2 regions of the Mesorhizobium sp. M0136 genome follow, and region 1 is predicted to be linked to the other one. Evidence: predicted binding sites of a transcription regulator. Region 1 holds the regulator's gene; the other holds the start of a gene.
The links. The regulator PhoB, encoded in region 1, activates phosphate uptake and scavenging genes when phosphate is short. The targets are predictions, from matches to a motif close to TGTCATNNANCTGTCAT.
Positions count from the first base shown of each region.

Region 1 (14,697 bases):
GGCGACGCGCTGGTCGCCGCAATGCTCGAGGCCATCATTGCCGATGTCGACATCTTTCCGAACGCATCGAACGACCGCATCGCGCTCTACAAGGTCTTTGCCAAGCTCTTCACCTCAGTGGCCATTCGCGTTCCGCAGGAGCATGCCCAGTCGGCATGGGAACAGCGTGCCGCGGCCAATCTGAATGCAATTGCGCCTCGTCCCCGCCAAGCCTTTCTGCTGGTCGCGGTCGAAGGCTTCAGCGAAGACGAGGCGGCGGAGATTCTCGACGTCGACGAACAGGAATTCTCCGAACTTCTCGCGCAGGCGAGCAACGAGATCTCCCGCCAGGTGGCAACCGATGTGCTGATCATCGAGGATGAGCCGCTGATCGCCATGGATATCGAGGAAATGGTCGAAAGCCTCGGCCACCGCGTCGTCGGAACGGCGCGCACCCACGCCGAGGCGGTGGCGATGTTCGGCAAGACGCGGCCAAAGATGGTGCTTGCCGATATTCAGCTTGCCGACGGCAGTTCGGGCATCGCGGCCGTCAATGAGATCCTGTCGTCCACCTCGGTGCCAGTGATCTTCATCACCGCCTTTCCCGAGCGCCTGCTCACCGGCGAGCGGCCGGAACCGGCTTTCCTCGTCACCAAGCCGTTCAACCCGGATATGGTCAAGGCTCTTATCAGCCAGGCCCTGTTCTTTGACCGGCACGCGAAAGCCGCGGCATGAACATCGGGCGGCCGAGTTGCCGCCGCCAGGGTGTGGGATAGCCACTCCTCTTGGACCAGATGGGGCGTGACGCCGGCTTAACACACGACAGCCAACTGCTGCCGAACCTGACGAGGACCTTTTCGCACACATCGCAGCAATTCGGGCCGCAACGATTTTCAGCATCGTCTTTTTCGGGAAATGGTGGAACAAACAGAGGCGAATCACGTTTTCACCGCAGCATTGGAAGGAGATGGATCATGCTTTACTGGGCGCTCGTATTTCTAGTCGTGGCGATTATCGCCGGTGCGCTTGGTTTCGGCGGCATCGCTGGCACCTCGGCCGGCATAGCGCAGATATTGTTCTTCATCTTTCTCGCCTTCCTGATCATATCGCTAATTGCCGGCCTGATCAGACGGGCGTGAATGCGAAGCGGCCATTCAAGCGAACACTGGAAGCCGCACCCCTCAAACGGTTTCCAGCCACCGCCGGGCAGTGTCCTCCAACGGGATGCCGCTCGGCGGACCGCTTTTTAGGGCTTGATCCGCAGCTCCTCCTTTTGGAACCCATTTTTCCCTGAGCCGTTCAGCCCGACGTGGGTTGAGCAAATTGACCGATGCGTTCCAGAGTCGGAAAAATGAAAGACCGCGGCCAGAGTGATGAGATTATCGCTCCGCATCCCGCCGAAAGCGGAATGCAGCTTGGCCGAGCCCTTCTTCACGCTTTGCACAATGCCGGGGTTTCCGTTCTATACCAAGATCGCGAGATGAAAACTGTGTGGGCGCGCAACATGCGCGCACCATGGACTTCCGCTGCCTCCGACAACAACGGCATCTTGCCGCCGGCGCAGGCAGAGCGTATCGGCGCTGCCAAGCACGACGTCATCGTCTCCGGCAATCCTCAACATCTCGAACTCAGCGTGCCGGCCGATGATGGCGCCCGCTGGTTTCAGGTGTGGATCGACGCCGACCGCAGCGACACCGGCGCGGTGCAGGGCATCGTGACCACGATGGTCGAAACAACCGAGCAGAAACGCCGGGAGCAGACGCTGAAGGCGCTGCTGCGTGAAGTCAGTCATCGCTCCAAGAACCTTTTGGCCATCATCCAGAGCATTGCCACCCAGACGGGCCGTTATTCCGGCAGCATTGACGATTTCCTGACGCGTTTCCGGGGCCGATTGCAGTCGCTGGCCTCCTCGCAGGACCTGGTCACGTCATCCAACTGGCGGGGCGCAGCGCTGCGCGAGCTGGTTTCCGGTCAGGTCGGCAGGTACGGCGCGGACCCCGTACACAGCCTGCGTTTCCGCGGCGCAAATCCATATCTCAACCCCAATGCCGCCTTGCACATCGGCTTGGCCATGCATGAGCTCGCCCTCAATTCGGTCAGCTATGGCGCGCTGTCGCGCAGCGACGGTTTCGTCGAGGTGACGGCGGATCTGACGGCAGCTTCCGCTGGCGAGCCTGCGCTGTCGCTGACATGGGCAGAGGCGATCGGAGCCAATGACAATCAGCGCAGCGAGAAGCGTTTTGGCAGCGTCGCGCTTGAACGCGTCGTACCCACATCGTTGAATGGAACGGCGACACTTGAGATCACCGGGAACCGCCTCGAATACCGCCTTGTCGTTCCTCACGGCAATTTCGAGACGGATTGAACGAGCAGCCGCCGCCGCGAGAAGGCTTCTGCGCATCGCAAACTTTAACCGACTGTTCACCATAAAGTCCGATCCTGTCCCACGTGTCGATCCATCGATTGAGTTTGGCACAAAATGAAAGGAATGGGCCTTGACGGCTGCCGACTTGAACAGACTGGAACAGGCCGCTCGTGTCTCGATGGGCGGTTTTCAGGATCCCGAAGCGTCCGCAGCGCCCGCGCCTCGTGCTTCGCCCCTCCGCTTCGCCGCCGTCGCGCTTATGGCCGCGATCGTCCTGACCGCAGCGTCCCAGCTGATCTGATCGAGTTCGCCTCTGCTTGATCGCTTTGAAACCACTGCCCGAGTACTCGGCCGTGCCCGTTCGCGGTCACCGACCTGCAGGGCCAGGCCCAACATCTCGTCGCCAGATGCCTTGCCGTCGATCCGGAGCTCGAGGGACGACTGTGACAGGATCGTCTGGAACGTGCGTCCCAGCGGCACGCTCGATGCGTCCTTGGAGATTTCCGGGTTCGTGGTAGCATCGAACGGCGCACGCCCCGAAAAAGACTATCTTAATCAACAATGAAATCGTGCGGGCAAAGGCCGAACTTTCATGCTAAATGGCGGCTGGAGCTTATTAAAGTGAGGACAAAAGTGAGGATGACTCCATGCGGAAGATGATTATTGCCATGGTTGCCGTGGTTGCGGTCAGCGGCTGCACCACCACGGAAGAGAACGTGGGTATCGGCACTGTGGGCGGCGCGCTCATTGGTGGCGCTGTCGGCGGCGGCAAGGGCGCTTTGATCGGCGCCGGCGCCGGTGCGATTGGCGGTCTGCTGGTTCGCCGTCTGCAAAATGGCTACTGCCAATACAGAGATCGTCACGGCCGGATTTACACAGCTCGCTGCAACTAGTTTCGAGCTCCAGGCGAACAGCAAACGCGGAGGCAGGCCACCTGTCTCCGCGTTTGCCCTTTGAAGCGCTGTTGCGACGCGGCCCACGAGAGGCGTTTCAGGCCGGCAGCGGAACCCTGATTTCCACGTTCAAACCATCTTCGCGAAAATCGCGCCTGATTGTGCCACGCAATTCGCGTGTGACGTTGAGATCGATCAGTCTGGTGCCAAAACCGCTCTTTGCCGGTGTCGCGAGCTTCTTCTGACCGGCCTCGCGCCAGTTGAGAGCCAATGTCCGGGCGCCGCTACCTCCTTCGAGCGACCAGTCGACCTTCAGCGCACCGACTGAATTGCCGGCTTCGCCATGCTTCAGCGCGTTCGTCGCCAGTTCGTGAAAGACGAGGCCGAGTGCCTGCGTCGTCTTTTCATCGAGAAGAACCTGCGGTCCCGACAGCAGCCCTTCAGGAAGCTCACTGCCGAACACCTGGCCTAGCTCGATGCGCAGCAGGTCGCCGAGATCGGCTTTCTGCCAGCGTGAGCGCGTCAGCATGTCCTGGGAAGCCGCCATCGCCTGCAGCCGGGCCGAGAAAGAAGCCGAGAATTCCTGGACGTCGGTGGTGTGCGATGCTGTCTGGCGCGCGATTGCCAGCACCCGCGTGATCGAGTTCTTGATGCGATGCTTCATCTCCTGCAGCATCAGGTCTTTTTCCAGCAGGCTCTTTTCGGTCGTTTCGTGAAGCAGCGAGATCGCCTCATAGGCCCGCTCCTGATAGCGGGCCACCAGCGCGATGGCGCCCGCAAGCAGCAGTCCGAACAATCCGAGCATCACTGGGATGGCGCGCGAGGAAGGTTGCGAGAAAGCACTTGTCGGCCTGAACAGGACGACCCACGGCCGCCCGGCGACCGTGATCTTGCGGGTGACCAGCAGCCTGTCGCCGAGGCTCGAAACAGGCGGCGTCTCCGATTGGAACAGCAGGTTGTCGCTGTCAACTGTGCCGTCATAGATCTCGGTGTTGACCGGCAGCAATGGTGCCCGACTGAGCGCAGCCTGGAACAGGTCACGGGCGCGGAAGGCCGCATAAAGGAAGCCGGCAGTCGAGGATCTCGTCGCGTTCACGGCGTCCGGCGCGGTTTCGACATTGAGCCGGACGAAGACGAGGAACCCGGTAAAGGTCTGCGCGGCACCCGTATCCTTGCCGAGCTGCACGAGCCCGCTGGCGTGCTGCTGATCGTCGGCCATCGCCTTTTCGATCGCCTCGCGCCGCGCCGGCCCGGTGAACATGTCGTAGCCGATGCTGGATTGGTTGGACAGATCCAGCGGTTCGAACAGCACGATGGGCGTACGCCACGGTAAGTTCGTGTCGGGGTAGATCGGATGGCTTGCGCCGTGATCGTGCAGGATGTCGCGCTCGACCGCCGCCTCGTTGCCAGTTTTCGCCAGGCGGAGGAAACCGATGCCGCGCAGGCCGGCGAAATTATTGTCGATGTCGAGCGCGTTGAAGAAAGCCTTGAACTCGCCTTGCGAGATACCGCCATTGCGCGCGTCGAACAGCGCTCGCGTTGAGCGCAGCAGCGACAGGTCCAGGTCGATGCGGCTTTCGATCCGGTTAAGCGCGTCGTCCGCCGTCGCCTCGAATTTTATGCGGGCCGCCTCCTGGGTGGCAAAATAGGCAAAGCCCGCCATCGTCAGGCTGATCAGCGCGACGGCGATAAAAGCGACGGTCGGAAACAGCTTCTTCAATTGCTGATACGTCCCGTGGACGGTTCGGCATCTTTATGGGCAAGTCCCGACGCCAACACAATGGCCAAGCCAAAGCATGGTGACGGCTGGCACATTTTGGCGGCTTGTGATTAGCCGGCTAATTCTCGTTCATGCGGCGATCTTCAGCGCGCCCGGCCCCGGAATGGCGCCGGGTGGGCACTTGCCGAGGATGATCATGCCGAGCACTTCGTCCTGGGTGACGTCGGTTGTGCGCGCCGTGCCGACAACCCGACCGTTCTTCATGACGCAGACACGGTCGGCAAGCTCGAACACGTCGTGAATATCATGGCTGATCAGGAAGATGCCGATGCTGTCGGCCTTGAGCTGCTTGACCAGTTCGCCGACCTGCGCCGTCTCTTGCGGCCCGAGTGCCGCCGTCGGCTCGTCCATGATCAGGATGCGAGCATTGAACAGGATGGCGCGGGCGATCGCCACCGACTGCCGCTGGCCGCCCGAAAGCTTTACCACCGGCTCCTTGAAGCGTTGGAAACGCGGATTGAGCCTGCCCATCACCTTGCGCGCCTCGGCCTCCATGGCGACGTCGTCGAGCGTACCCCAGCCGGTCATTAGCTCGCGGCCGAGAAAAAGGTTGGCGGCCGCATCGACATTGTCGGCCAGCGCCAGCGTCTGATAGATCGTCTCGATGCCGTACTTCTTGGCGTCGCGGGGGTTGGAGATCGAAGCCTCCTCGCCGTTGACAAAAATCTGGCCCGCATCGCGCTTATAGGCGCCGGACAGGATTTTTATCAACGTCGATTTGCCGGCACCGTTGTGGCCGAGCAAAGCCATCACCTCGCCCGGGAAAAGATCGACCGAAGCATCGTCGACGGCGCGAATGCCGCCGAAGGCGATCGAGATGTTGCGCATGTCGATCAGCGGCGTGCCCGTGGGAGCGGTCTTGTCGGCCATGATCGTTCCTCCTCCCTAAACGCGTTTGCGATAGACGGTATCGAGCCAGACCGCGAGCACCAGCACGGCGCCGACGACGATGCTCTGCAGCGGTGAATCGATGCCGAGCAGCACCATGCCGGATTGCAGCGACTGCATCAAAAGTGCGCCGAGCATGGCGCCGAGCACCGTGCCGGAGCCGCCTGCAAGTGACGTGCCGCCGATGACCGCGGCGGCGATGACCAGCAGTTCGTCTAGCGTGCCCAGCGCATTGGTCGACGAGTTCTGCCTGGCAGACGAGATCGCCGCGGCGATCGTTGCCAGTACGCCCATGATCATGAACACCTTCATGGTCACCCAACGCGTGTTGATACCGGCAAGGTTGGCGGCTTCCGGATTGCCGCCGATAGCGAAGACATAGCGGCCGAAACGGGTACGCTTGGTGATGAAGGTCATGATCAGCCCGACGGCCACAGCCATCAGCACGGGTATGGCGATGCCATGGGCGATGAACAGCCCGCCTTCGGGAACCGTTATATTGTTGGCCGCCGCGTATCTGTTCACGATGCCGACCGGCCAAGGATAGGAATTGGCGAGCCATATGGCGCCCATGATGACAGCGCAGGTGAGGACACCGAGGAACGTCTCGGCCCAGATCGGGCGCAACGGAAAGCGGAACCGCTTGCGCTGCACCCGTCCGTTGAGCAGCATGAACACAACCGCCAGGCACGCGATAATTCCGACGATCCAGCTCCATCGCGCGCCGATCGAACCCGCCGGCCCACCGCCCATCAGCTGGAAAGTGGCATCAAGCGGCGCAATCGTCTGACCGCTGGCGACCCACCATGCGGCACCCCGCCAGACCAGAAGGCCGCCCAGCGTCACGATGAAGGCCGGCACCTCGAGATAAGCGATGATGTATCCCTGGAACGCTCCGATCAGAAGGCCGAGCGCCAGGCCAATGGCCAGCGCCAGGATCCAGATCCAGGGGTTGCCGAGTTGCAGACCGATCATTCGCACCAGGAAATGCACCTGCGCAAAGCCCATGACCACGCCGACCAGGCCTTCGGCGGAACCGACCGACAGGTCGATATTGCGCATGACGATAACCAGCACCATTCCGGCGGCCATTATGGCCACGGCGGAAGTCTGCACCGAGAGGTTCCAGAGATTGCGTGGCGTCAGGAAGGTCCGGCTGTCGAAGTCGAACGGATTGACGCCGAGCCGTACGCTGGAAACGACATGCAGCCCGATCCAGATGACCAACAGCGCGCCGATCATGCCGAGCATACGGGTGTCGATCTCGGTTGCCTTGAGAAACCGGGCAACGATGCCGAGCTCGGATTCCCGCGCCCGGTCTGCCGTGCTGTCGACCGGCGTGTTGGAAGTCGTGTCGGTCATCATGTTTCTCCCGCCGGGTTGCCGTCTGCCGCGGATGCCGGAAGCAGCCTAGAAGTTATCCGCCGGAAGCGGAAAAACAATTCTTTTTGAAAAAACGCCGCGGCGAGCGGCCGCGGCGTTCGGACTTCTCGGAAACGTCGGCTCAGTTGCAGACCGCAACAGTGCCAGCCGCCACGCCGGCGCAGACCTCTTCTTTCTTGATCCAACCGGCGTCGATGACGACGTTGAGGTTATCCTTGGTGATGGCCACCGGAGTCAGGAACAGCGACTTGACCGTGTTGCCGCCGGGCGTGGTGAAATCCTTCACGCCGGCAATGTCGGTCATCTGCTTGCCGTCGGCAAGCTGCGAGGCGATCTCGGCGGCGTTCTTACCGAGCTCGCGCGCGTCCTTCCACACCGACACGGTCTGTGTGCCAAGCGCGATGCGGTTCAGTGCGGCGTGGTCGCCGTCCTGGCCCGAGACCGGAACCGATCCGGCCAGCCCTTGCGCCGTCAGCGCGGCGACGACGCCACCGGCGGTGCCGTCATTGGCCGCGACCACGGCATCGACCTTGTTGTCGTTGGCGGTCAGGAACTGTTCCATGTTCTTCTGAGCGTTGGCCGGCAGCCAGCCGTCCGTATAGGCCTCGCCGACATTCTTGATCTTGCCGCTGTCGATGGCCTCCTTCAGCACCTCCATCGAACCGGCAAACAGGAAATCGGCATTCGGATCGGAACCCGAACCCTTGATGAAGACGTAATTGCCTTCCGGCTTCACCTTGAAGACTTCGCGGGCCTGCATGCGGCCGACTTCCTTGTTGTCGAAGGTCAGATAGAACACGTCCTTGTTCTCGATCAGCCGGTCATAGCCGACGACCGGGATGCCTTCGTCCAGTGCCTTCTGCACGGCCGGCCCGATGGCCGAGGCATCCTGTGCGAGGATGATCAGCGCATTGGCACCCTGCGAGATCAGGCTCTCGACGTCGGTGAGCTGCTTGCCGGGGTTGGACTGTGCGTCGGCGGAAATATACTTGTCGCCGGCGGCCTCGATGGCCGCCTTCATTGCGGCCTCGTCGGTCTTCCAGCGCTCTTCCTGGAAGTTCGACCAGGAAACGCCGATGACCTTGTCTTTCGCCTGCGCCACCGACGCCAGCGCCAGCGTCATGGCGACACCCGCCAGAATGGCGGTCGTGAATTTCTTCATCATATCCTCCCTGCGCCGCGTACGGCGTGACCAATTGCTCAACGACCAGCTTGGAAGCTCTAATTTTTTCGAGCCTCGAAAAAATACTGGCCCGATCTCCGGCTGCTGTCAACATCGATTGTGATGGATTTTGATGACTCTGCGAGTTTTTTCGAGCGTCGGAATAAACGATGACAGCGCCACCAGCATCTGACACTATTTGCCGCATCTGACACTATTTGTCGGACATTACCGACGGCTTCCGGTTCATGAGCGGCCGCGGCAACCGGGAGGAAAGCAAAACGATGTCGGTCGGAATCCGCCATGACGATTTGCGCCGGCGCAACCGGGCGATGGTGATCTCGGCGGTGCGCCGGGCCGGCCAGCCATCGCGTACGGAGATAGCAGCCACCACCGGCCTCAGTCATTCAACCATATCGGCGATCTCCTCCGACCTGATACGGGAAGGCATCCTCGCCGAGAGCAAGGCAAGTGAGGCCGTTTCGTTGAAACGCGGTCGTCCGCAGGTCGGCCTCGCCCTCAACCCGGAAGCGGCGGCGGTGCTGACCGTGGTGTTGTCGCTGAATTTCCTGTCGGCCGCCATTATCGACTATGCGGGACAGGTGGTCGCCGAGGAACAGCGCCGGCTGGACACGCTGACCATGCCGCGCGACGAGCTGACCCGCGAATGCATGGCCATTGTCCGGCGCCGGCTTGAGGACCCAGACCTTGACGTCCGCAGTGTCGCCCGCATCGCCCTGGCGATTCAGGGCATTACCGACTCCCCTGCGCGCGCCATGCTGTGGTCGCCGATCACGCCGCAGACCGACATCGCCTTTGCCGACATGCTGGAGGACGAATTCGGCATCCCGGCCACGGTGGAGAACGACTGCAATATGATGGCGGTAGCTTTGCGCTGGCGCAATCCGGATCGCTATCACGACGACTTCATCGCCATCCTGCTTTCGCACGGCATCGGTATGGGGCTTGTGCTGAAGGGCGAACTGTTCACCGGGACGCATTCCTCGGGCGGCGAATTTGGCCACATGATCCATCGTCCGGGCGGCGCGCTCTGCCGCTGCGGGAGGCGCGGCTGCATCGAAGCCTATGCCGGCAACTATGCCATCTGGCGCAACGCCAGGCAGATGAGCGAAGACAGCGAACCTATCGCCGACGTCAGCGACGCCGACATGCGCGCTCTGGCGGCCCGGGCGCGCGAGAAGGATGGGCCGGAACGCGAGGCCTACCGCAAGGCCGGCGAAGCGCTGGGTTTCGGTCTCGGCTCGCTGTTCGCGCTGATCGATCCGGCACCGGTCGCGATGGTCGGCGCCAGTGCCGCTGCCTTCGATCTGATCGAACCGGCCTTGCGCAAGGCCATCGCCCAGACCGCCGGTGGCCAGCATTCGGGCTCGATCTCCTTCGACACCGAGCCAAACGAATTGCCGCTGATCCGCGAAGGCTGCGCGATGCGGGCGTTAAACTTCGTCGACCAGGAGATTTTCGCGCCGGGCGCGCAAATGAGGCCCGGCGTCAGAAAGAACGTCGCCTGACCAGGCGGGTCAATCTTCCCTGATCGCATAGCCGGCACCGCGGATGGTGCGGATGACATCCGGCATGCGGCCGTTATTGACGGCTTTGCGCAGCCGCCCGACATGCACGTCGACGGTGCGTTCGTCGATGTAGATCGTCTCGCCCCAGACATTATCGAGCAACTGGCTACGCGAGAAGACGCGGCCCGGATGCCGCATCATGAACTCGAGCAACCGGAATTCGGTCGGCCCGAGCCTGATTTCGCTCTTCTTGCGATAGACCCTGTGCGATTCGCGATCGAGCACGATGTCGCCGACCTTTAGCACGCTGGACAGCACTTCCGGCTTGGCGCGCCGCAGCAGCGCCTTGACCCTGGCCATGAATTCCGGCGTCGAAAACGGTTTGACCAGATAGTCGTCGGCGCCGGTCGAAAGACCGCGCACCCGGTCGCTCTCCTCGCCGCGCGCGGTCAGCATGATGATCGGCAGCCGCTCGGTTTCGGGGCGCACGCGCAACCGGCGGCAGAGCTCGATGCCGGAAACCGCCGGTATCATCCAGTCGAGCACCAGAAGGTCGGGCACATTCTCCTGCAAACGGATCTCGGCTTCGTCGCCGCGTGTCACCACCTCGACCTGGTAGCCTTCGGATTCGAGATTGTAGCGGAGCAGCACGCCCAACGGCTCCTCGTCCTCCACCACCATTATGCGTGGTGCGATCATCGGCTGGGCACCCCCATCATGTCACCGGCGCGGACATTGTCGTTTCGTCCTGCTTCGGACGGTTGACCGGCAATTGCTCGCCGGTCAGCACATAATACGCATTTTCGGCGATGTTGGTGACATGGTCGCCGATCCGCTCCAGATTCTTGGCGCAGAACAGCAGATGCGTGCAAGCGGTGATGTTGCGCGGATCTTCCATCATGTAGGTCAACAGCTCGCGGAACACCGACGTGTATTTGACGTCGATACGCTCGTCGGCGGCACGCAGCTTGGCCAACGCGGCCGCATCGCCTGCAGCATATTCCTCGATGACGCCCTGCACCTGGATGAGCACCAGCTGCGCCATCGCATCGATGGAATGCGAAAGGTCGCGCGGCGTGACGCTGAGGCCGACCGCGCTCACACGCTTGGCGATGTTCTTGGCAAGGTCGCCGATGCGTTCGAGGTCGCCGGCCATGCGGATCGCTCCGACGACATGGCGCAGATCGTGAGCCATTGGCTGGCGCTTGGCGATCAGGGTGATGGCGCGGTCGTCCAGTTCGCGTTGACGCGCGTCCATGATGGCGTCGTCGGAGACGACGCGTTGCGCCAGCACGTTGTCGGAATTCAACAGGGCCTTGGTCGCCCCGCCGACCATCGAACCGGCGAGGTCGGCCATGTCGCGGATCAGCTTGCTGATCTGCTCGAGATCCTCGTCGAAAGAAGCGACTGTGTGTTCGCCCATGGTCCTGTCCTCATATGCATGATCGGAACGGCTCAGCCGAAGCGGCCAGTGATGTAGTCCTGCGTGCGCTTCTCGCGGGGCGACGTGAAGATCTTCTCGGTCCGGTCGAACTCGACCAGTTCACCCAGATACATGAAGGCGGTCTGGCGCGACACGCGCGCTGCTTGCTGCATGTTGTGGGTGACGATGACGATCGTGTAGTCGGCTTGCAACTCGTCGATCAGTTCCTCGATCTTGGCCGTCGACAGCGGGTCGAGGGCCGAAGCCGGTTCGTCGAGCAGAATGACTTCCGGCTTCACTGCAACGGTGCGGGCAATGCAGAGCCGCTGCTGTTGGCCGCCGGACAGGCTCAAGCCGCTGGCGTTTAGCTTGTCCTTGACCTCGCTCCACAGCGCGGCCCGCTTCAACGCTTGCTCGACGCGGCCGTCCATCTCGGACTTGCCGAGATTCTCGTAGAGCCTGACGCCGAAGGCTATGTTCTCGTAGATCGACATCGGGAACGGCGTCGGCTTCTGGAACACCATGCCGATCTTTGTCCTGAGGAGGTTGAGATCCTGCGACCGGTCGAGAATGTTCTTGCCGTCAAGCAGCACCTGGCCCTCGGCGGTCTGTTTCGGGTAGAGCTCGTAGATGCGGTTGAAGACGCGCAGCAGCGTCGATTTCCCGCAACCCGAAGGGCCGATGAAGGCCGTGACGCTGCGCTCGGGCAGCGACAGGCTGATGTCCTTCAGCGCCTTGCTCTGGCCGTAGTAGAAGTTGAGGTTCTTGACCTCGATCTTCGTCTTCTCGGTGACCGTTTCGGTCATCGTCATGTCTGGGGACAACATCTGTGTCATCTGTCCTCTCTGCGTCCGGTAAGGCTGCGGGCGAGGATGCTCAAGCCCAGAACCGTCAGGGTGATTATGAGTGCGCCGGTCCACGCCAGTTGCTGCCATTCCTCGTAAGGGCTGAGAGCGAACTGGAAGATGGTCACCGGCAGGCTGGCCATCGGCGCGTTGATATTGCTGCTCCAGAACTGGTTGTTGAGCGCGGTGAAGAGCAGCGGCGCCGTCTCGCCGGAAATGCGTGCTATCGCCAGCAATATGCCGGTGACGATCCCGGACAATGCGGCGCGGTAGGCGACCGAACGGATCACCACCCAGCGTGGCGCGCCGATCGCGGCACCGGCTTCACGCAACGCGTTCGGCACCAGGTTGAGCATGTCTTCAGTGGTGCGCACGACCACCGGAATGACCAGGATGGCAAGCGCCACGGCGCCGGCAATGGCCGAGAAATGTCCCATTGGCCGCACCATCAATTCATAGACGAACAAGCCGATGATGATCGACGGCGCCGACAACAGGATGTCGTTGATGAAGCGGACGACGGTGGTGATGCGCGAAAAGCGTCCATACTCGGCCATGTAGGTTCCCGCCAGCACGCCGATCGGCGTGCCGACGACAATGGCGATGATCGTCATCAGCAGGCTGCCCGCGATGGCATTGAGCAGGCCGCCGGCTTCGCCCGGTGGTGGCGTCATCTCGGTGAAGACCGCGAACGAAAGCCCGGCTGTGCCCTTATAGATCAACGCACCGAGGATGAGCGCCAGCCAGGCAAGTCCGATGCCGGCGGCGACGACGCAAAGCGCCATCATCACCGAATTCCTGGCTTTGCGGCGGCTGTGGAGCGATGAGGATGTCGACATCGGTCAGGCTCCCGTACGGGCGTCGATCCGCATCAGCATATAGCGGGCGGCGGCAAGGATCAGGAAGGTGATGACGAACAGGATCAGGCCGAGCGCGACCAGCGAGGAGGTGTAGAGGTCGCCGTCGGCCTCGGTAAATTCATTGGCGATGGTCGCCGAGATCGTCGTGCCCGGTGCGAACAGGGAGGCACTGATGCGATGCGCGTTGCCGATGACGAAAGTCACCGCCATGGTTTCGCCGAGTGCCCGGCCGAGGCCAAGCATGACGCCGCCCATGATGCCGATGCGGGTATAGGGAATGACCACGCGCCGGGTCACTTCCCAGGTGGTGCAACCGATGCCGTAGGCCGATTCCTTCAGCACCGCCGGCACCGTATCGAAAACGTCCTTGGTGATCGAGGTGATGAAGGGCAACACCATGATGGCGAGGATCAGCGCCGAGGTCAGAAGGCCGATGCCGTAAGGAGGGCCGGCGAAAAGGCTGGATAGTCCCGGCACGCCGTGGAAGATGCTGATGATGAAGGGCTGTATCGTCGTCTGCAGGAACGGCGCGAACACGAACAGGCCCCAGATACCATAGATGATCGAGGGAATGCCGGCCAACAGCTCGACCGCTATGCCGATCGGGCGCCTGAGCGGGCGCGGGCAGAGCTCGGTGAGAAAGATTGCAATGCCGATGCCGATCGGAACCGCGATCAGGATGGCGATCGCCGCCGTTACCAGGGTGCCGTAGATCGGCGCCAGTGCGCCAAATTTTTCCGTGACCGGATTCCAGCTCTCAGTCGTCAGGAAAGAAAAACCGAAGGACGACAGCGCCTGCCATGAGCCGGCAAACAGCGAGATCGCGACACCGCCGAGGATGACCAGCACAAGGATTGCGGAAGCGCGGGTGAGTCCGCGAAATATGGCATCTGTGAGCGCGAAGCGCCGCACCGTAGCTTCCCTGGCCCGGGCTGCTGCAGATGATGGCATGGCATCGGAAGCGATGGTCATTGGGTCCTCGCAATTAAAGGCAACAGGGAGGGCGCCGTCGACGCCCTCCCTGGAGGAGATTACATAGCCGAGTAGAGCGGCTTGCCATCGTCGCCGACGACTTCCTTGGCCCACATGGCCTTGACGCTCTCAACCACCTTGTCGGGCATCGGAACGTAGTCCAGCTCGCCGGCCATCTCGTCGCCCTTGTCATACGCCCAGGCGAAGAATTTGAGCGCTTCGCCGGTGGTCGCGGCGTCGTCCGGCTTCTTATACAGGAGGATCCACGTCGCCGCCGTCATCGGCCAGGACTCGGCGCCCGGCTCATTGGCGAGGATCACCCCATAGCCCGGCTGCGAGCTCCAGTCGGCATTGGCCGCTGCCGCCGAGAACGCGGCTGCGGTGGGCTCGACCTTCTTGCCGTCCTTGTTGATCATGTCGGTGTGGGTGAGCTTGTTCTGCTTGGCATAGGCGTATTCGACATAACCGATCGCGCCGCCGGTCTGGGAGACGTTGTTGGCAACGCCCTCATTGCCCTTGGCGCCGATGCCGACCGGCCATTCCACGGCCTTGTCGACGCCGACCTTTTCTTTCCAGTCCGCGCTGACGTCGCCGAGGTAATAGGTGAAGTTGAACGTC
Region 1 covers NZ_JAMYTP010000016.1:7,819-22,515, reverse strand. Annotated here, with positions in the region: gene NKJ35_RS19710 (response regulator) at 1-714, shown strand, start outside; gene NKJ35_RS19705 (DUF1328 domain-containing protein) at 954-1,118, shown strand; gene NKJ35_RS19700 (sensor histidine kinase) at 1,310-2,344, shown strand; gene NKJ35_RS19695 (hypothetical protein) at 2,475-2,645, shown strand; gene NKJ35_RS19690 (YMGG-like glycine zipper-containing protein) at 2,992-3,237, shown strand; gene NKJ35_RS19685 (CHASE domain-containing protein) at 3,335-4,957, opposite strand; gene NKJ35_RS19680 (ATP-binding cassette domain-containing protein) at 5,087-5,887, opposite strand; gene NKJ35_RS19675 (sugar ABC transporter permease) at 5,903-7,267, opposite strand; gene xylF (D-xylose ABC transporter substrate-binding protein) at 7,410-8,450, opposite strand; gene NKJ35_RS19665 (ROK family protein) at 8,735-9,979, shown strand; gene phoB (phosphate regulon transcriptional regulator PhoB) at 9,989-10,678, opposite strand; gene phoU (phosphate signaling complex protein PhoU) at 10,695-11,402, opposite strand; gene pstB (phosphate ABC transporter ATP-binding protein PstB) at 11,435-12,238, opposite strand; gene pstA (phosphate ABC transporter permease PstA) at 12,235-13,086, opposite strand; gene pstC (phosphate ABC transporter permease subunit PstC) at 13,090-14,079, opposite strand; gene pstS (phosphate ABC transporter substrate-binding protein PstS) at 14,139-14,697, opposite strand, start outside.

Region 2 (14,697 bases), 100 kb from region 1:
AAAATCCTGCTTCCGGTCATCGTGCCATCCGTCCGAAACTGTTGCCCGCAGCCGCTTCTAGCCGAGTTTTGCGGCCATTGCACCCCACGTCTTAGGCCTTGGCGAGCCGCTTTTTCCAGTAGCGGATCTGCTTGCGCACCTCGGACGGCGCGGTGCCGCCGAAGCTCGTGCGGCTCTTTACAGAATTCTGCACGGCAAGGACCGAAAACACGTCGGCGCTGATACCGGGGTGAATGGACTGCAGATCCTCCAGCGAAAGCCTGTCGAGCCCGATCTTCCTGTCGTCGGCCAGCGCCACCGCCCGGCCAGTGATATGGTGCGCCTCGCGGAACGGCAGGCCGAGCGTGCGCACCAGCCAGTCGGCGAGGTCGGTCGCAGTCGAATAGCCGGCGCCGGCCGCCTTTTTCATCGCCGCGGTGTTCACTGTCATGTCGCGCACCATGCCGGTCATTGCCGCCAGCATCAGGTCGAGCGTCTCGGCCGCGTCGAAGACGGATTCCTTGTCTTCCTGCATGTCCTTGCCATAGGTCAGCGGCATGCCCTTCATTACTGTCAGTAAGCCGACGAGGTGCCCGGTGACGCGGCCGGTCTTGCCGCGCACCAGTTCGGCAGCGTCGGGATTCTTCTTCTGCGGCATGATCGACGAACCCGTCGAGAAACTATCCGACAGCCTGACGAAGCCGAATTGCGGCGTCGACCAGATGATGATCTCTTCAGCCAGTCGCGACAGATGCGTCGCGCAGATCGCTGCTACGCCCAGGAACTCGAGCGCGAAATCGCGATCCGAAACGCTGTCGAGGGAATTGCGCATCGGCTCGCGGAAGCCAAGCGCCTTCGCTGTCTCGTGCCTGTCAATCGGAAAGCTGGTGCCGGCAAGGGCGGCAGCGCCGAGCGGGCTTTCATCCATACGCTCAATCGCATCGCGGACGCGAGACAGGTCGCGCGCAAACATCTCGACATAGGCCATGCAGTGATGGCCGAAGGTCACCGGCTGCGCCGCCTGCATGTGGGTGAAGCCCGGCATCACCGTTGCCGCATGCTCCTCGGCGCGATCTAGGAACGCCGTGATCAGCCCCTTCAGCGCCTCGGCGACGCGAAAGCACTCGTCCTTGACCCACAGCCTGAGGTCGACCGCCACCTGGTCATTGCGCGAGCGGGCGGTATGCAGGCGGCCAGCTGCGGGCCCGATCAAATCGGCCAGACGGGCCTCGATATTCATGTGGATGTCTTCCAGCCTGGTGGAGAACTCGAATGTGCCGGCCTCGATCTCTGCCAGGATCGTGTTCAGCCCGTGAGTGATTTTTTCTTGATCGGCCGCCGAAATAATGCCCGTTTGCGCCAGCATCTGGCAATGGGCGATCGAGCCGCGAATATCCTGCGCATAGAGTTTGCGGTCGAACGAGATCGACGCGTTGATCGCTTCCATGATTGCGGCCGGACCCGAGGCAAAACGTCCGCCCCACATCTGGTTGCTGGCCTTCTTGTCGTTCATCGCTATAACCCGTGCTCCGGAGCAGTTTTTAAAAAATGGCAGACGGCAATAGATTCTTCCCGGCTTTGCGTCTCATCCTCGCCGCTTTGGTTGCGGGCGTGCTGGCCGGCGCGGTCGCGGTATATGTCAGGGAAAGCAGTTCTGGCAACAAGGCGCCCGCGCAAGTGGCCGCCGGCGGCGGCAAGGACGACGCCGCCTGCGTCGCCAAGACCGACCGTGCCAAGAAGATCGCCGCCGCTGCTACCGGCCAGGTTGCCGCGCTTTTGCCGGCGGATCCGCCGCAATCGCTGAAAAGCCTTGCCTTCAACGGCCCCGACGGCAAGCCGACGACGATCGCCGATCATGCCGGCAAGACGGTGCTGCTCAATCTGTGGGCGACATGGTGTGCACCTTGCCGCGCCGAAATGCCGGCGCTCGATGCGCTGCAGAAGGAGATGGGCAGCGATGCGTTTCAGGTTGTTGCCGTCAACGTCGATGCCGGCGACGATGCCAAACCGAAGAAATTCCTGGAGGACACCGGCGTCAAGTCGCTCGGCTACTATCGCGATGCTACGATGGCGCTGTTCAACGACGTCAAGATGCGCGGCCTGGCGCTAGGTCTGCCCGTCACCATGCTGATCGATGGGCAAGGCTGCCTCATCGCCCATATGAACGGCCCGGCCGAATGGTCGGGGCCGGATGCCAAGCGTCTGGTCGAGGCGGCGCTTCAGCCGGGATAGGCTCAGACCGTGCGCAGGCGCGGCTTGAGCACGGCAATGCTTGCGCCGCGTCGGCTGGCTGTGCGGATTGCCGGAGCAGCCACGCCCGTCAGTTCGCCGAACGTCTCGATCGGAGCCGGTTTGCCGAGGTAATAGCCTTGCCCGATCTCGCAAGCCTCGGCGTCCAGGAACTGCAATTCACCGGGCGTCTCGATGCCTTCCGCAAGGACCGGTAGGCCGAGACCGCGTCCAAGCCCCAGCACGGCGCGGACGATCGCCGCGAACTGGGCGTTCTTGTCGACCGATTTGATGAACGACCCGTCGATCTTGATCTTGTCGAAGGGAAAGGCGCTAAGGTTGGACAGCGAAGAGTAGCCGGTGCCAAAATCGTCCATCGCTACATGCACGCCAAGCGCCTTGACCTGCCTCAAGGCTGCCAGCGCGCGGGGCATATCCTTCACCAGGGCTGTTTCGGTGATCTCCAGTTCCAGCCTGCCGGGTGCCAGGCCGGACCTCGCCAGTGCGTCATGCACCTTGCGGCTGAAGTTCGGATTGTGAAGCTGCACGGCGGAGACGTTGACTGCGACCATCAGCGGATTTGTCCAGCGAGCAGCATCGTTACAAGCCGTCGTCAGCACCCAGTCGCCGATCTGGGCGATCGCGCCACTGTCCTCGGCCACGGGGATGAAAACAGCCGGAGAAATGTCCCCCCGCTCAGGGTGCTGCCACCGGACCAGGGCTTCGAAGCCGATCATCCTGCCGCCGCGGATTTCCTTCTGAGGCTGGTAGACGAGGTGGAACTCCTTGCGGGCGATGGCCTGGCGCAATTCATGCTCCATCACGCGCTTGTCGCGGGCCGCGGTGCCCATGGCTATCTCGAAAAACCGGTAACTGTCCCTGCCTTCGGTTTTGGCGCGATGGAGTGCCGTGTCGGCATGGCTGATCAGGCCGGCCTGGTCTTCGGCATCCAGCGGAAAGAAGGCGATGCCGATGCTGGCCGAGACGAGGCCGGAGCCGACCGAAACCCTGTTTTCCTCGCGGATCGCCGCCAACAAGTCCTCGGCTATCCGGCCTGCGGCCAGGGGGTCGGGGAGGTTCGGAGCTATGATGGCAAATTCGTCACCGCCGAGACGCGCGAGCATCTGTCCGTTGCGCGGGATGCCGGAGATGCAGTGCGCGAGCTTCTGCAGCATCGCGTCACCGGCGCTGTGGCCGTAGAGGTCGTTGACTTGCTTGAACCGGTCGAGGTCAAGCAGCAGGAGCGCCAGATATCCATCCTTGCCGCCACGATCCATCGAGGCGACTTCTGCTTCCAGCCGGGAAGAAAAGCTCCGCCGATTGGCAAGCCCGGTAAGCGGATCGAAATGCGCGAGGCGGAGGATCTCTTCTTCTGCTTTCTTGCGCTCACGGATGTCGCGAACGGCAAGCACCGTATGAGGCCTGCCGCAGTAGGTGATCTTCCTGGCGATCAGCTCGACAGGAATTCTCGCGCCGTCGCTGCCCCTTAATGTCGCTTCCTGCGCCTGTTCGCCGAAGCCGGACATAGCGGCTGCGCTCTGTCCGTCGAAAAGCTCGCCGAGTTGCATCGTATTCAGGGTGGCTGTCGCTGTTCCGGTCAGCTTCGCCATACTGTCATTGGCGCTGACGATGCGGGTGCCATCGCAAACGATCAGACCTTCCACCGCCGCATTGGCGAGATCGTGCATGCGATCGGCCTCGAGCTTCTGGCGGCGAAAACGCAGATCGATCCACAGCGCGGCACCTGACAGCACAAGGATTACAAGGCTGGCGACCGCTGCGGCAAAGGCCTGGGAAATGGGCTCGATGGAATGTTCGGATATTTCAATCGAGGAATCCGGAATGATCGACACCGCGGCCATCGCGATGAAATGCAAGCTGCAAATGGCCAGCGTCAAAAGCGCGGCGCCGCCGAGAGTCGAGAGCGCTGACGGGCGGCGCAAGACGACCAGGAGCGCCAGTGCCGCAAGGGTCACGCCGGCCAGAAGCGATATCGCGACAAGGAGCAGGTTCCATACGACCCGGCCTTCGACCTCGAAAGCCGCCATGCCGATGTAGTGCATCGTCGCGATGGCGCCGCCGAGAATGGCGCCACCGACGAGGAAATGGTCGATGCCGCGCCGCAAGGTGGCGACCCACATCCCAAGCGCGGTCAGGATGACGGCGGCGGCAAGCGAAAAGGCGGATAATCCCGGATTGTATGCGTTCGGTATTCCCGGCGTAAACGCGGTCATGGCGATGAAATGCGTCGCCCATATGCCGAACCCGGTCGAGGCCGCGGCGATCATCAGCCAGACAAGCCGGTTTCGCTCGGTCGATCGGCCGACATGCTTAAGGAGATTAACCGCAGAGAAACAAGAAATTCCACAGACGAGTGCGGCGAGCGCAACCAGTCTCAGGTCGTGCTGATTTACGATACAATTATAGACCGTCAGCATCCTGGTTCACTCGGTCAAAACTAACAGGGAGGTGTGACGGATTAGCTCTTGGAGATTTTAACGAATAGTTAACCCGTAGGCCATGAGGCGGGTCTTTTCGGGGGAAAACCGATGCCGCTGCGCCGAAAAAGGCGGTGATGTCGTTTCTGACGCCCGGTTTCGGTAGCGAGTGCACTTTAGGAAGGAATGGAGTTCATTGATCGGCAACAAAACCGTTGTCCGATTGTCATCAGCGCCACATATTGGCTTTGCGGAGGTGCCCCTTTCGCCAATGACAAACGGGAGATGAAACATGAAGTTCTTCGGCTTTGCGGCCGGTATCGCCGCCACCGTGACCCTGCTTTCCACCACCTCCGCCTTCGCCGTCACGCAGATCAGCTGGTGGCACGCCATGACCGGCGCCAACGCCGAGGTCGTCGCCAAGATCTCCAAGGATTTCAACGCCAGCCAGAGCGAATATGAGCTCGTTCCGGTGTTCAAGGGCACCTATCCGGAGACGCTGAATGCCGGCATCGCTGCCTTTCGTGCCGGGCAAGCGCCCGATATCCTCCAGGTGTTCGACGTCGGCACCGGCGTGATGATGGCGGCCGAGGGTGCGATAAAGCCGGTGGCCGATGTGATGACCGGCGCCGGGATGACTTTCGACAAGAGCCAGTATCTGCCCGGCATCGTCGGCTATTATTCCAAGCCGGACGGCACCATGCTGTCCTTCCCCTACAACTCCTCCTCGCCGATCCTCTACTACAACAAGGACATCTTCCAGAAGGCAGGCCTCGACGTGAACAATCCGCCCAAGACCTGGAACGAGGTTTGGGAAGCCGCCAAGAAGATCAAAACGAGCGGCGCCGCTTCTTGCGGCTATACCTCGACCTGGCTGACCTGGATCCATCTGGAGAATTTCGCGGCGTGGAATGACCTGCCTTGGGCCACCCAGCAGAATGGCCTGGCCGGCGGCGACGTCGAACTCAAGATCAATGCGCCGATTTTCGTCAACCACTTCCAGGCGCTCGCCGACCTGGCCAAGGACGGCACGTTCAAATATGGCGGACGCACCTCCGAAGCCAAGCAGATATTCCTCGCCGGCGAATGCGGCATCTTCACCGAATCGTCGGGCGGCCTCGGCGATATCGTCAAGTCCGGCATGAACTATGGCATCGGCCAGCTTCCCTACGACAGTGACGCCAAGGGTGCCCCGCAGAACACGACGCCGGGCGGTGCCAGCCTATGGGTGTTCGGCAACAAGTCGGACGAGGAATACAAGGGCGTTGCCGCCTTCTTTGCCTATCTGTCCAAGACCGATGTACAGGAATACCTGCACCAGAAGTCGGGATACCTGCCTGTGACGCTCGCCGCGTACGAGGCGACCAAGAAATCAGGCTTCTATGACAAGAACCCCGGCCGCGAGACACCCATCCTGCAGATGATCGGCAAGTCGCCGACCGACAATTCGAAGGGCGTGCGTCTGCCCAATCTGCCGCAGGTGCGTGATATCCAGAACGAGGAGCTGGAGAAGATGCTGGCCGGCCAGCAAACCGCCCAGCAGGCGCTCGACAATGCGGTCGCGCGCGGCAACGCCGCGATCAAGGAAGCCCTGGACAACTAACGAGATCGTCTCGGTCAGTCGGTTGGAATATCGCCCACGCGAGCGCGCATGGGCGATGCCTGGATAGCGAGGGAAATCAGCCTGTCTCCACGCGTCGTCTTTCCCAACAAGATCCTGCCCTACCTGCTGGTGGCGCCACAGCTCGCCATAACCCTGGTTTTCTTCTACTGGCCGGCTGGTCAGGCGCTTTACCAGTCGATGCTCAGGCAAGACCCGTTCGGACTGAAGAGCAGGTTCGTCTGGTTTGCCAATTTCCGGAAGGTGCTGGCCGATCCGGCCTACCTCAACTCGATCAAGGTCACGGTGGTGTTCTCGCTTGCGACCGCGATCGTTGCCATGGTTGTGGCCCTGCTGCTCGCGGTCATGGCCGAGAAGGCCGTGCGCGGCAAAGGCCTCTACCGCACACTGTTGATATGGCCTTATGCCGTGGCGCCGGCGATCGCCGGCATACTGTGGCTGTTTCTGTTCAACCCTTCGATAGGCTCGTTGGCCTATTTGCTGAGAAGCCTCGGCATCGCATGGGACCCACTGCTCAACGGCACCCACGCCATGATCCTGCTGGTGTCGGCGGCTGCCTGGAAGCAGATCAGCTACAATTTCCTGTTCTTCGTCGCCGGCCTGCAGGCGGTGCCGAAAACGCTGATCGAAGCGGCGGCCATGGACGGCGCCGGCGAAACCAAGCGCTTCTGGACCATCGTCTTCCCGCTGCTTGCGCCGACAACGTTTTTCCTGCTGGTCGTCAACACCGTCTATGCCCTGTTCGACACGTTCGGCATCGTTCATGCCGTCACCGGCGGCGGGCCGGGCAAGACGACCGAGACGCTGGTCTACAAGGTCTACAATGACGGCTTCGTCAATCTGATCCTGGGCGACTCGGCGGCGCAGTCGGTCATCCTGATGGCCATCGTCATCGCGCTCACAGCGATCCAGTTCCGCTATGTGGAACGCAAAGTCCACTACGGCTGAGGGCAGCGATGATCGGCCAGTCCCCGCTCCGCACCTTCATCGCCCATGCCGTGCTCATCCTCGGCATATTGATCGTGGCTTTTCCGATCTACTACACCTTCGTGGCCTCGACGCACACGCTGCAAACGATCCTTAGGCCGCCGCTGCCGCTCTTGCCGGGCAGCCAGCTATGGAACAACTACAGCGAGGCGCTGTTCGGCGGCATCGGCCGTATCGGCGGGGTCAGCGTCGGCAGGCTGCTCCTCAACACCACGATCATGGCGCTCGGCGTTGCGGTCGGAAAGATCTTCATCTCGATCCTGTCGGCCTACGCGATCGTGTTCTTTCGCTTTCCGCTGCGCATGACCTTCTTCTGGCTGATCTTCATCACCTTGATGCTTCCAGTCGAGGTGCGCATCCTGCCGACCTACAAGGTGATGGTCGATCTCGGCATGATCGATACCTATGCCGGCCTGATCGTCCCGCTGATCGCCTCAGCCACTGCAACGCTGCTGTTTCGCCAGTTCTTCATGACCATACCGGGCGAATTGGTCGAGGCGGCGCGTGTCGACGGTGCCGGGCCATGGCGCTTCTTCTTTGATATCCTCCTGCCGCTGTCGCGGACAAACATCGCCGCGCTGTTCGTGATCCTCTTCATCTATGGCTGGACGCAGTATCTTTGGCCGCTGCTCGTCACCAACAGCAACGACATGAACACCATCGTCATCGCGCTGAGAAAGATGGTTTCCTTCGCCGATGCCGACACCCAATGGCACCTCGTGATGGTCACGGCAATGCTGGCCATCGTGCCGCCGATTCTCGTCGTGGTGATGATGCAACGCTGGTTCGTGCGTGGCCTGGTCGAATCCGAAAAGTGAGACTCTGATGGCGACCGTCGATCTGAAGGACGTGAAGAAGGTCTATCCCAGCGGCGTCGAAGCCGTGAAGGGCGTCTCAATCGCCATTCCTGACAAGGAGCTTTGCGTGCTGGTCGGCCCGTCAGGTTGCGGCAAGTCCACGCTGCTGAGGATGATCGCCGGGTTGGAGACCATTTCGGCCGGTACAGTCGCCATCGACGGCAAGGTGGTCAACGCCATCGGCCCGACCGAGCGCGACATCGCCATGGTGTTCCAGAATTACGCGCTCTACCCACATATGAAGGTCTATGACAACATGGCCTATGGCCTGCGCAACCGCGGCACGCCGAAGGACGAGATCGACAGCAGGGTACGCTCGACGGCCAAGGTGCTGGAGCTTTCGGCGCTGCTCGACCGGCGCCCGCGCGAGCTTTCAGGCGGTCAGCGCCAGCGCGTCGCCATGGGTCGCGCCATCGTGCGCAACCCGAAGGTCTTCCTGTTCGACGAACCACTGTCCAACCTCGATGCGAAATTGCGCGGGCAGATGCGCATCGAGATCAAGAATCTGCAGCGCTCGCTTGGCGTCACCTCGGTTTATGTCACGCACGACCAGCTTGAGGCGATGACGCTGGCCGACATCCTCGTCGTCATGAACGCCGGACTGGTCGAGCAGACCGGCGCTCCGCTTGATGTGTACGAGAAACCGGCTTCGACCTTCGTCGCTTCGTTCATAGGCGCACCGCCGATGAATCTGCTGGCGCTCACAGGGGCCTCCCCAAGCTCGGTATTGGCCGACGGTACGGTGATTGGCTTGGCGCCTCGACAGGGCAAGGTGGTGACACTAGGCTTTCGTCCAGAGGACGCCGATATCACCTTCGCGGCAGAGGCGCCGGCCGGCGCGCTCGCGCTGCCGGCGACAGTGGAAGCGGTCGAACCGGTCGGTGCCGAAAGCTTCCTCCATTGCGTGGCAGCCGGCAGCCGTATCGTGGTGCGCGTCTCAGGCCGCGCCAGCGCCAAGCCAGGCGACCGATTGCGCGTCGTGGCCAGGTCCGAAAAGCTGCATTGGTTCGATCAAGCGGGCAAACGGGTCGATTGAAATCGGCCTTGCGCAAAACCGTTCAGGCAAACACATGCGCCTTGCCCGACACGGTCAGCCGCACGATCTCGCCGACCGCCGGCGCGTCCATGCCCGGCTTGCGCAGGATCAATGGCGTGTTGCCGATGGCGGCCGCGTCGGGCGGATCGGGACTGTTCAAGAGACGCACGGCGATGGTGCAAATCGAGCCGGCGAATTCGGATTCCGTGACCTCCCCGAACAGCATGTCCGGCGTGCCCGACATGCCTTCACGCGAGGTTCGTTTCAGCAGCACCTGCTCGGGCCGCAGCATGATGCGGGCGATGTCGCGCCGCTCGGTGCTGTCGACGGCGATCCGGCCGAGCGGCGAGGTAGCGAAGCCATCGGCGATCCTGGCCGGCAAGACGATGGCGTCGCCGAGGAACTCGGCAATCATCCTGTCCTTCGGCCTGAAATAGAGCTCGCGCGGCGTGCCGATCTGCGAGAATTTGCCGTCGCGCATCACTGCGACCTGGCTGGCGAATGACAGCGCCTCGGCCTGATCATGGGTGACCAGGATGGTGGTGATGCCGGCGGTTTCAAGGAGCTCGGCCACGGCCTTGCGCATCGAGGCGCGCAGGCCGGTGTCGAGCGCCGAGAACGGCTCGTCGAGCAGCATCAGCCGCGGCTTCATGGCCATGGCGCGGGCGAGCGCGACGCGCTGCTGCTGGCCGCCGGAGAGTTCGTGCGGACGGCGCTTCAGGATACCTTTGTCCAGCCCGACGACATAGGCGAGCTCGGCGATGCGCTCGCCCCGCTTTTCCTCGTGACGCCCCATGCCGAAGCCGATATTGGCGGCGATGCTCAGATGCGGGAACAGAGCGCCGTCCTGCGCCACCAGCCCGATGCCGCGGCGATGCGCCGGCACGGCCGTGTCGCCATTGGCCAACACCTCGCCATCGAGCACGATGCGGCCCTGGTCCGGCGCCTCGAAGCCGGCGATCAGCCGCAGCAAGGTGGTCTTGCCGCAACCGGACGGCCCGACGATTGCCGTACGGCTGCCGCTGGCCACGCTGAGGTCGACGCCGGCAAGTGCTGCGACGGGCCCGTAGTGCTTGTGGATGCCGCTCAGCTCGAGAAAGCTCATCGCCCGGCCATCCGCTTCGACTGGACGTAGAGCAGCCAGGTCAAAGGCAGCGACATCGCCACCATGATCAGGGCATAAGGCGCTGCCGACGCATAGTCGATCTCGCCGCTATAGGACCAAAACGCCATGGCCAGAGTGCGGGTACCGTTGGGCGCCAGCATCTGGGTTGCGGTCAATTCGTTCATGATGCCCAGCGCGACCAACGCCATGCCGGCTGCGGCGCCCGGCGCCGACAGGCGGATGGTCGTCGACCACAGCGCCTTGAGCGGCGACCGGCCGAGGCTGGAGGCGGCGCGTTCGAGCTCGACCGGCGCCTGTGCGATCGACGCCCTGAGGCTAATCAGGGCGCGCGGCAGGAACATCAGCGCATAGGCGACCAGGATGGTGAACAGGGTCTGGTAGAGCGGCATGGCGATACGCACGGCGATGGTGACCAGCGCCAGGGCGATGACAACGCCGGGCAACGCGCCGACGATGTAGTTGCAGGCCTCCAGGACGCGTTGCAGCCGCCCCGGCGCGCGGATCGAGATCCACGCCATCGGCATTGCCGCGACGGTGGCGAGCAGCGCCCCGGCAATTGCCAGGAACAGCGTCTGGCCAAGCGCCAGGCCGATCTCGTCGAGCCGCCAGACATCGGCGCCGCCGGCCATGAGCCAGCGGGCGATGGTGACGAACGGCACGCCGAGCGCCAGCAGCGTGGTAATGGCAGGCAGCAGCAGGCAAGGAATGGTGGCGCGCCCAAGGCTCGTGCGCTGCTGCTGGCGCGCAGCACCCGAACCGACGCGGGCATAGCGCTCCTCGCCGCGCACCAGCACCTCCAGACCGAGCAGCACAAGGCAGCAGGTCACCAGCACGCCGGCCAGCATGTTGGCGGCGGGACCGTTGAAGGTCGACTGAAACTGGTCGACGATCGCGGTGGTGAAGGTGTCGAAGCGGATGAAAACGTAAAGGCCGTATTCGGCCAGGAGGTGCAGGCCGACCAGCAGCGAGCCGCCGCAAATGGCGAGTCGGAGCTGCGGCAGCACGACACGCCGAAACACGCGCCATGGGCCAAGCCCGAGGGCCGCTGCTGCATCTTCGAGAGCGGGATCGAGCCGGCGCAAAGCTGCCGCTATCGGCAGATAGAGGAACGGGAAATAAGCGATGACGGATACAAGCACGCCGGCCCACAGGCCGTGCAGTCTGGGCGCCATGGTGATCCAGGCGTAACTGTGGACGAAGGCGGGAATGGCGAGCGGCGCCACCGACAACCAGGCCCAAAGGCGGGCCCCCGGCAGATCGCTGCGCTCGGTGAGCCAGGCCAGCGCCACCGACAGCACGATCGAGATCGGCACGGTCAGCACCACCAGCAGACTGGTGTTGACCAGAAGTTCGCCGACGCGCGGCCTGAACACCAGCGCCTCCACGGTTTCCCACCCAGTCTGCACCGCCACCCAGGCGATGAAGGCAAGTGGCAGCAGCGCGAAAAGCGAGACAAAGACGGCAGCCAGCGCAATCCATGAGACCGACCAACGACGTGCCCGCACGGCCGTGGTATCGGCTGGCAAGCCTGAAGGTGCGAGATCGATCGCCGACTGCATCAGATCAGACGTTGTGCCGTTTCCGCCCGAAGGCGGAAACAATCGTCGGCGAATGCGGCGAGCAGCTTGTGGTCATGGACAAATGCCATCTTGAAAACAGAGCGCTCCCGCGGAAAGCGAATTCCCACCGGAGCGCAGTCGGTTGCCCTTTTAGGACGAACGCCGGCTAAAGCAAGCCGGCCGCCGTCATCAGGTCGGTCACCTTTTTCGAGTTCAGCGTCGTCGGGTCGACTTTCGGCGCCTGCAGATCGGCCAGCGGCACCAGCTTCGGATTGGACTCGGCGCCCTTGCCGACTGCGTATTCAAACGAATCGCCTGTCTTCAGCACGTCCTGGCCGCCCTTGCCGGTGACCCATTTCAGGAAAGCCTGCGCTTCCTTCGGGTGCCTGCTCGAGGCCAGCACGCCACCGCCGGAAACCGAGACGAAAGCACCGGGATCCTGATGCTTGAAATAGTGCAGCTCGACGTTCTTGCTGTTCTCGCCGGTCTTGGCCTGATCGCCGTAATAGTAATAGTGATAGATCACGCCGCCTTCGACCTCGCCGGCATTGACCGCCTTCATCACCGTGCTGTTGCCCTTATAGCCGGTAAAATTCTCCTTCATCGCCTTTAGCCATTCGGCCGTCGCTGCCTCACCCTTGAGCTGCAAAAGCGCGCTGACGATCGCCTGGAAATCGGCGCCGGAGGGCGATGCGGCCCAACGGCCCTTCCAGCTCGGATCGGCGAGATCGAGAAGCGATTTGGGCAGCTGGTCCGCGGCCAGCTTGGTCTTGTTGTAGGCAAAGACCGTGCTGCGCGCGGCGACGCCGACCCATTTGCCGCTCGCCGGCTGGTACTCCTGCGGAACCTGGGCCAGCGTCTCGGTGTCGACCGGTGCGAACAGGCCGGCCGCCTCGACTAATGCCATGGCCGGCGAATTCTCCGTCAGGAATACATCGGCGGGCGAAGCGGTGCCTTCCGCAACGATCTGATTGGAGAAATCGCTGTCGCCGCCATTGCGGACGGTAACCTTGATGCCGGTTTCCTTGGTGAATCCCTCCGCCCAGGCTTTGGTCAGGTTTTCGTGCTGGGCGTTGTAGACGACGATGCCCTCGTCCTCTGCTATTGCCGGGCCGGCGATCAGGCTGATTGCAAGTGCTGTCGCACCGGCAAGGGCGGAAAGAGCATATTTCATGGCGTCGTCCTCGATTTCGATGGTCGTTGGCTTGGCACGCTGCACCTACCAATACATGACTAGCGCAGTCAACATTGCTGGCCCACTCAATTGCTCAAAAGGCCAAACTTTCGTGATGCTCAGCTAATTTGCCTTGGACATTATTTCGCCGGCCCCGTAACAAATCAGCGCCGAGACGCGAATATCGGGGAGTGAACTCTTGTGAGCGGCAAGGACGAAGCCGAGCTTTCACGGCTGCTGCGGGCCGCGATCGCCGGAGACGAAAGGGCCTATGCCGACTTTCTGCACCGGATCGCCGCGCTCGTTCGTGGCTTTGCCCGGCGCAAGATCGTGCAGGGTGGGGTGGATCCCGAGGATGTCGTGCAGGAAACCTTGCTGGCCATTCATGTGAAACGACACACCTGGCGCCATGATGCGCCGGTGCTGCCTTGGGTCTATGCAATAGCCCGCTTCAAGCTGATCGATGCCTTCCGGCGGCGCGGCCGGCGGATCGAGGTCGAGATCGACGAAATCGCCGAGACCTTCGCCGAGCCGGAAGCGGAGACGGTAAGCGAGCGCGACGTCAACCGGGCGCTCGACAGCCTGTCGCCGGCACAGCGTTCCATCGTCTCGGCCGTATCGGTCGAAGGCCGTTCGATCGGCGAGACGGCGGCCAAGTTCGGCATCAGCGAGACGGCTGTGCGGGTGTCACTGCACCGCGGGCTTGCCGCCATTGCCAAACGGTTCGGGGCGAGGCGGGAATAAAAATGAGGACCGAAGATCTCATCAAGGCGCTCGACGCCGATGCCCGCAGCAAGGCGCTGCCGCTAGGCGCCGCCTGGTGGCTTGCCGCCGGTGCGGCCATGGTGATCGCGGCCGCGGTTTTCTGGCTGACGATCGGACCCCGTTCCGACATCGCGATCGCCATGCAGACGATGCGGTTCCTGTCCAAATTCGTCTTCACGATCGCTCTTTCGGCCAGCGCCTTTGCCCTGGTGCATGCGCTGTCGACGCCCGGTGCATCGACCCGCCGAGCGGCAAGCTGGATGATCGCCGCCCCGCTGCTGGTGATTGTGGCCGTGATTCTCGAACTCTTCGCCGTGCCTGCGTCCGACTGGGGCACACGCCTGGTCGGCACGAACCTGGTCATCTGCCTGACCTTCATTCCGTTGATCGGGATCGGCCCGCTTGCCGTCTTTCTCGCGGTCCTGCGCCATGGCGCGCCGACAAGGCCGGTGCTTGCCGGTGCGGCCGCGGGCCTGCTTGCCGGCGGGCTGGCGGCGACCTTCTATGCGGCGCATTGCTTCGACGATTCGCCGCTTTTCGTCGCCACCTGGTACACGATTGCGGTCGCCATCCTTGCCGTGCTCGGGGCGCTCGGCGGACGACTTTTTGTGCGCTGGTAGCGATAAGAATCAGCGTGTCGGAACGGGATGCTCGCCGCGATAGTCGTAAAAGCCGCGCCCGGTCTTGCGTCCGAGCCAGCCGGCCTCAACATATTTGACCAGCAGCGGGCAGGGGCGGTATTTCGAATCCGACAGTCCGTCATGCAGCACCTGCATGATCGACAGGCAGGTATCGAGCCCGATGAAATCGGCAAGCTGCAGCGGCCCCATCGGATGGTTGGCGCCGAGCTTCATGGCGGTATCGATGGCGTCGACCGAGCCGACACCTTCATAGAGCGTGTAGATCGCCTCGTTGATCATCGGCAG
Region 2 covers NZ_JAMYTP010000016.1:111,121-125,817, forward strand. Annotated here, with positions in the region: gene NKJ35_RS20205 (hypothetical protein) at 1-20, opposite strand, end outside; gene argH (argininosuccinate lyase) at 92-1,492, opposite strand; gene tlpA (thiol:disulfide interchange protein TlpA) at 1,528-2,211, shown strand; gene NKJ35_RS20220 (bifunctional diguanylate cyclase/phosphodiesterase) at 2,214-4,646, opposite strand; gene ugpB (sn-glycerol-3-phosphate ABC transporter substrate-binding protein UgpB) at 4,939-6,249, shown strand; gene ugpA (sn-glycerol-3-phosphate ABC transporter permease UgpA) at 6,298-7,215, shown strand; gene ugpE (sn-glycerol-3-phosphate ABC transporter permease UgpE) at 7,224-8,072, shown strand; gene ugpC (sn-glycerol-3-phosphate ABC transporter ATP-binding protein UgpC) at 8,080-9,147, shown strand; gene NKJ35_RS20245 (ABC transporter ATP-binding protein) at 9,170-10,252, opposite strand; gene NKJ35_RS20250 (ABC transporter permease) at 10,249-11,832, opposite strand; gene NKJ35_RS20255 (iron ABC transporter substrate-binding protein) at 11,999-13,006, opposite strand; gene NKJ35_RS20260 (sigma-70 family RNA polymerase sigma factor) at 13,208-13,750, shown strand; gene NKJ35_RS20265 (NrsF family protein) at 13,753-14,391, shown strand; gene NKJ35_RS20270 (3-hydroxybutyryl-CoA dehydrogenase) at 14,401-14,697, opposite strand, start outside.
Region 2: ugpB (sn-glycerol-3-phosphate ABC transporter substrate-binding protein UgpB) is a predicted target of PhoB. The motif match lies at 4,860-4,876, and genes of this name have one in related genera.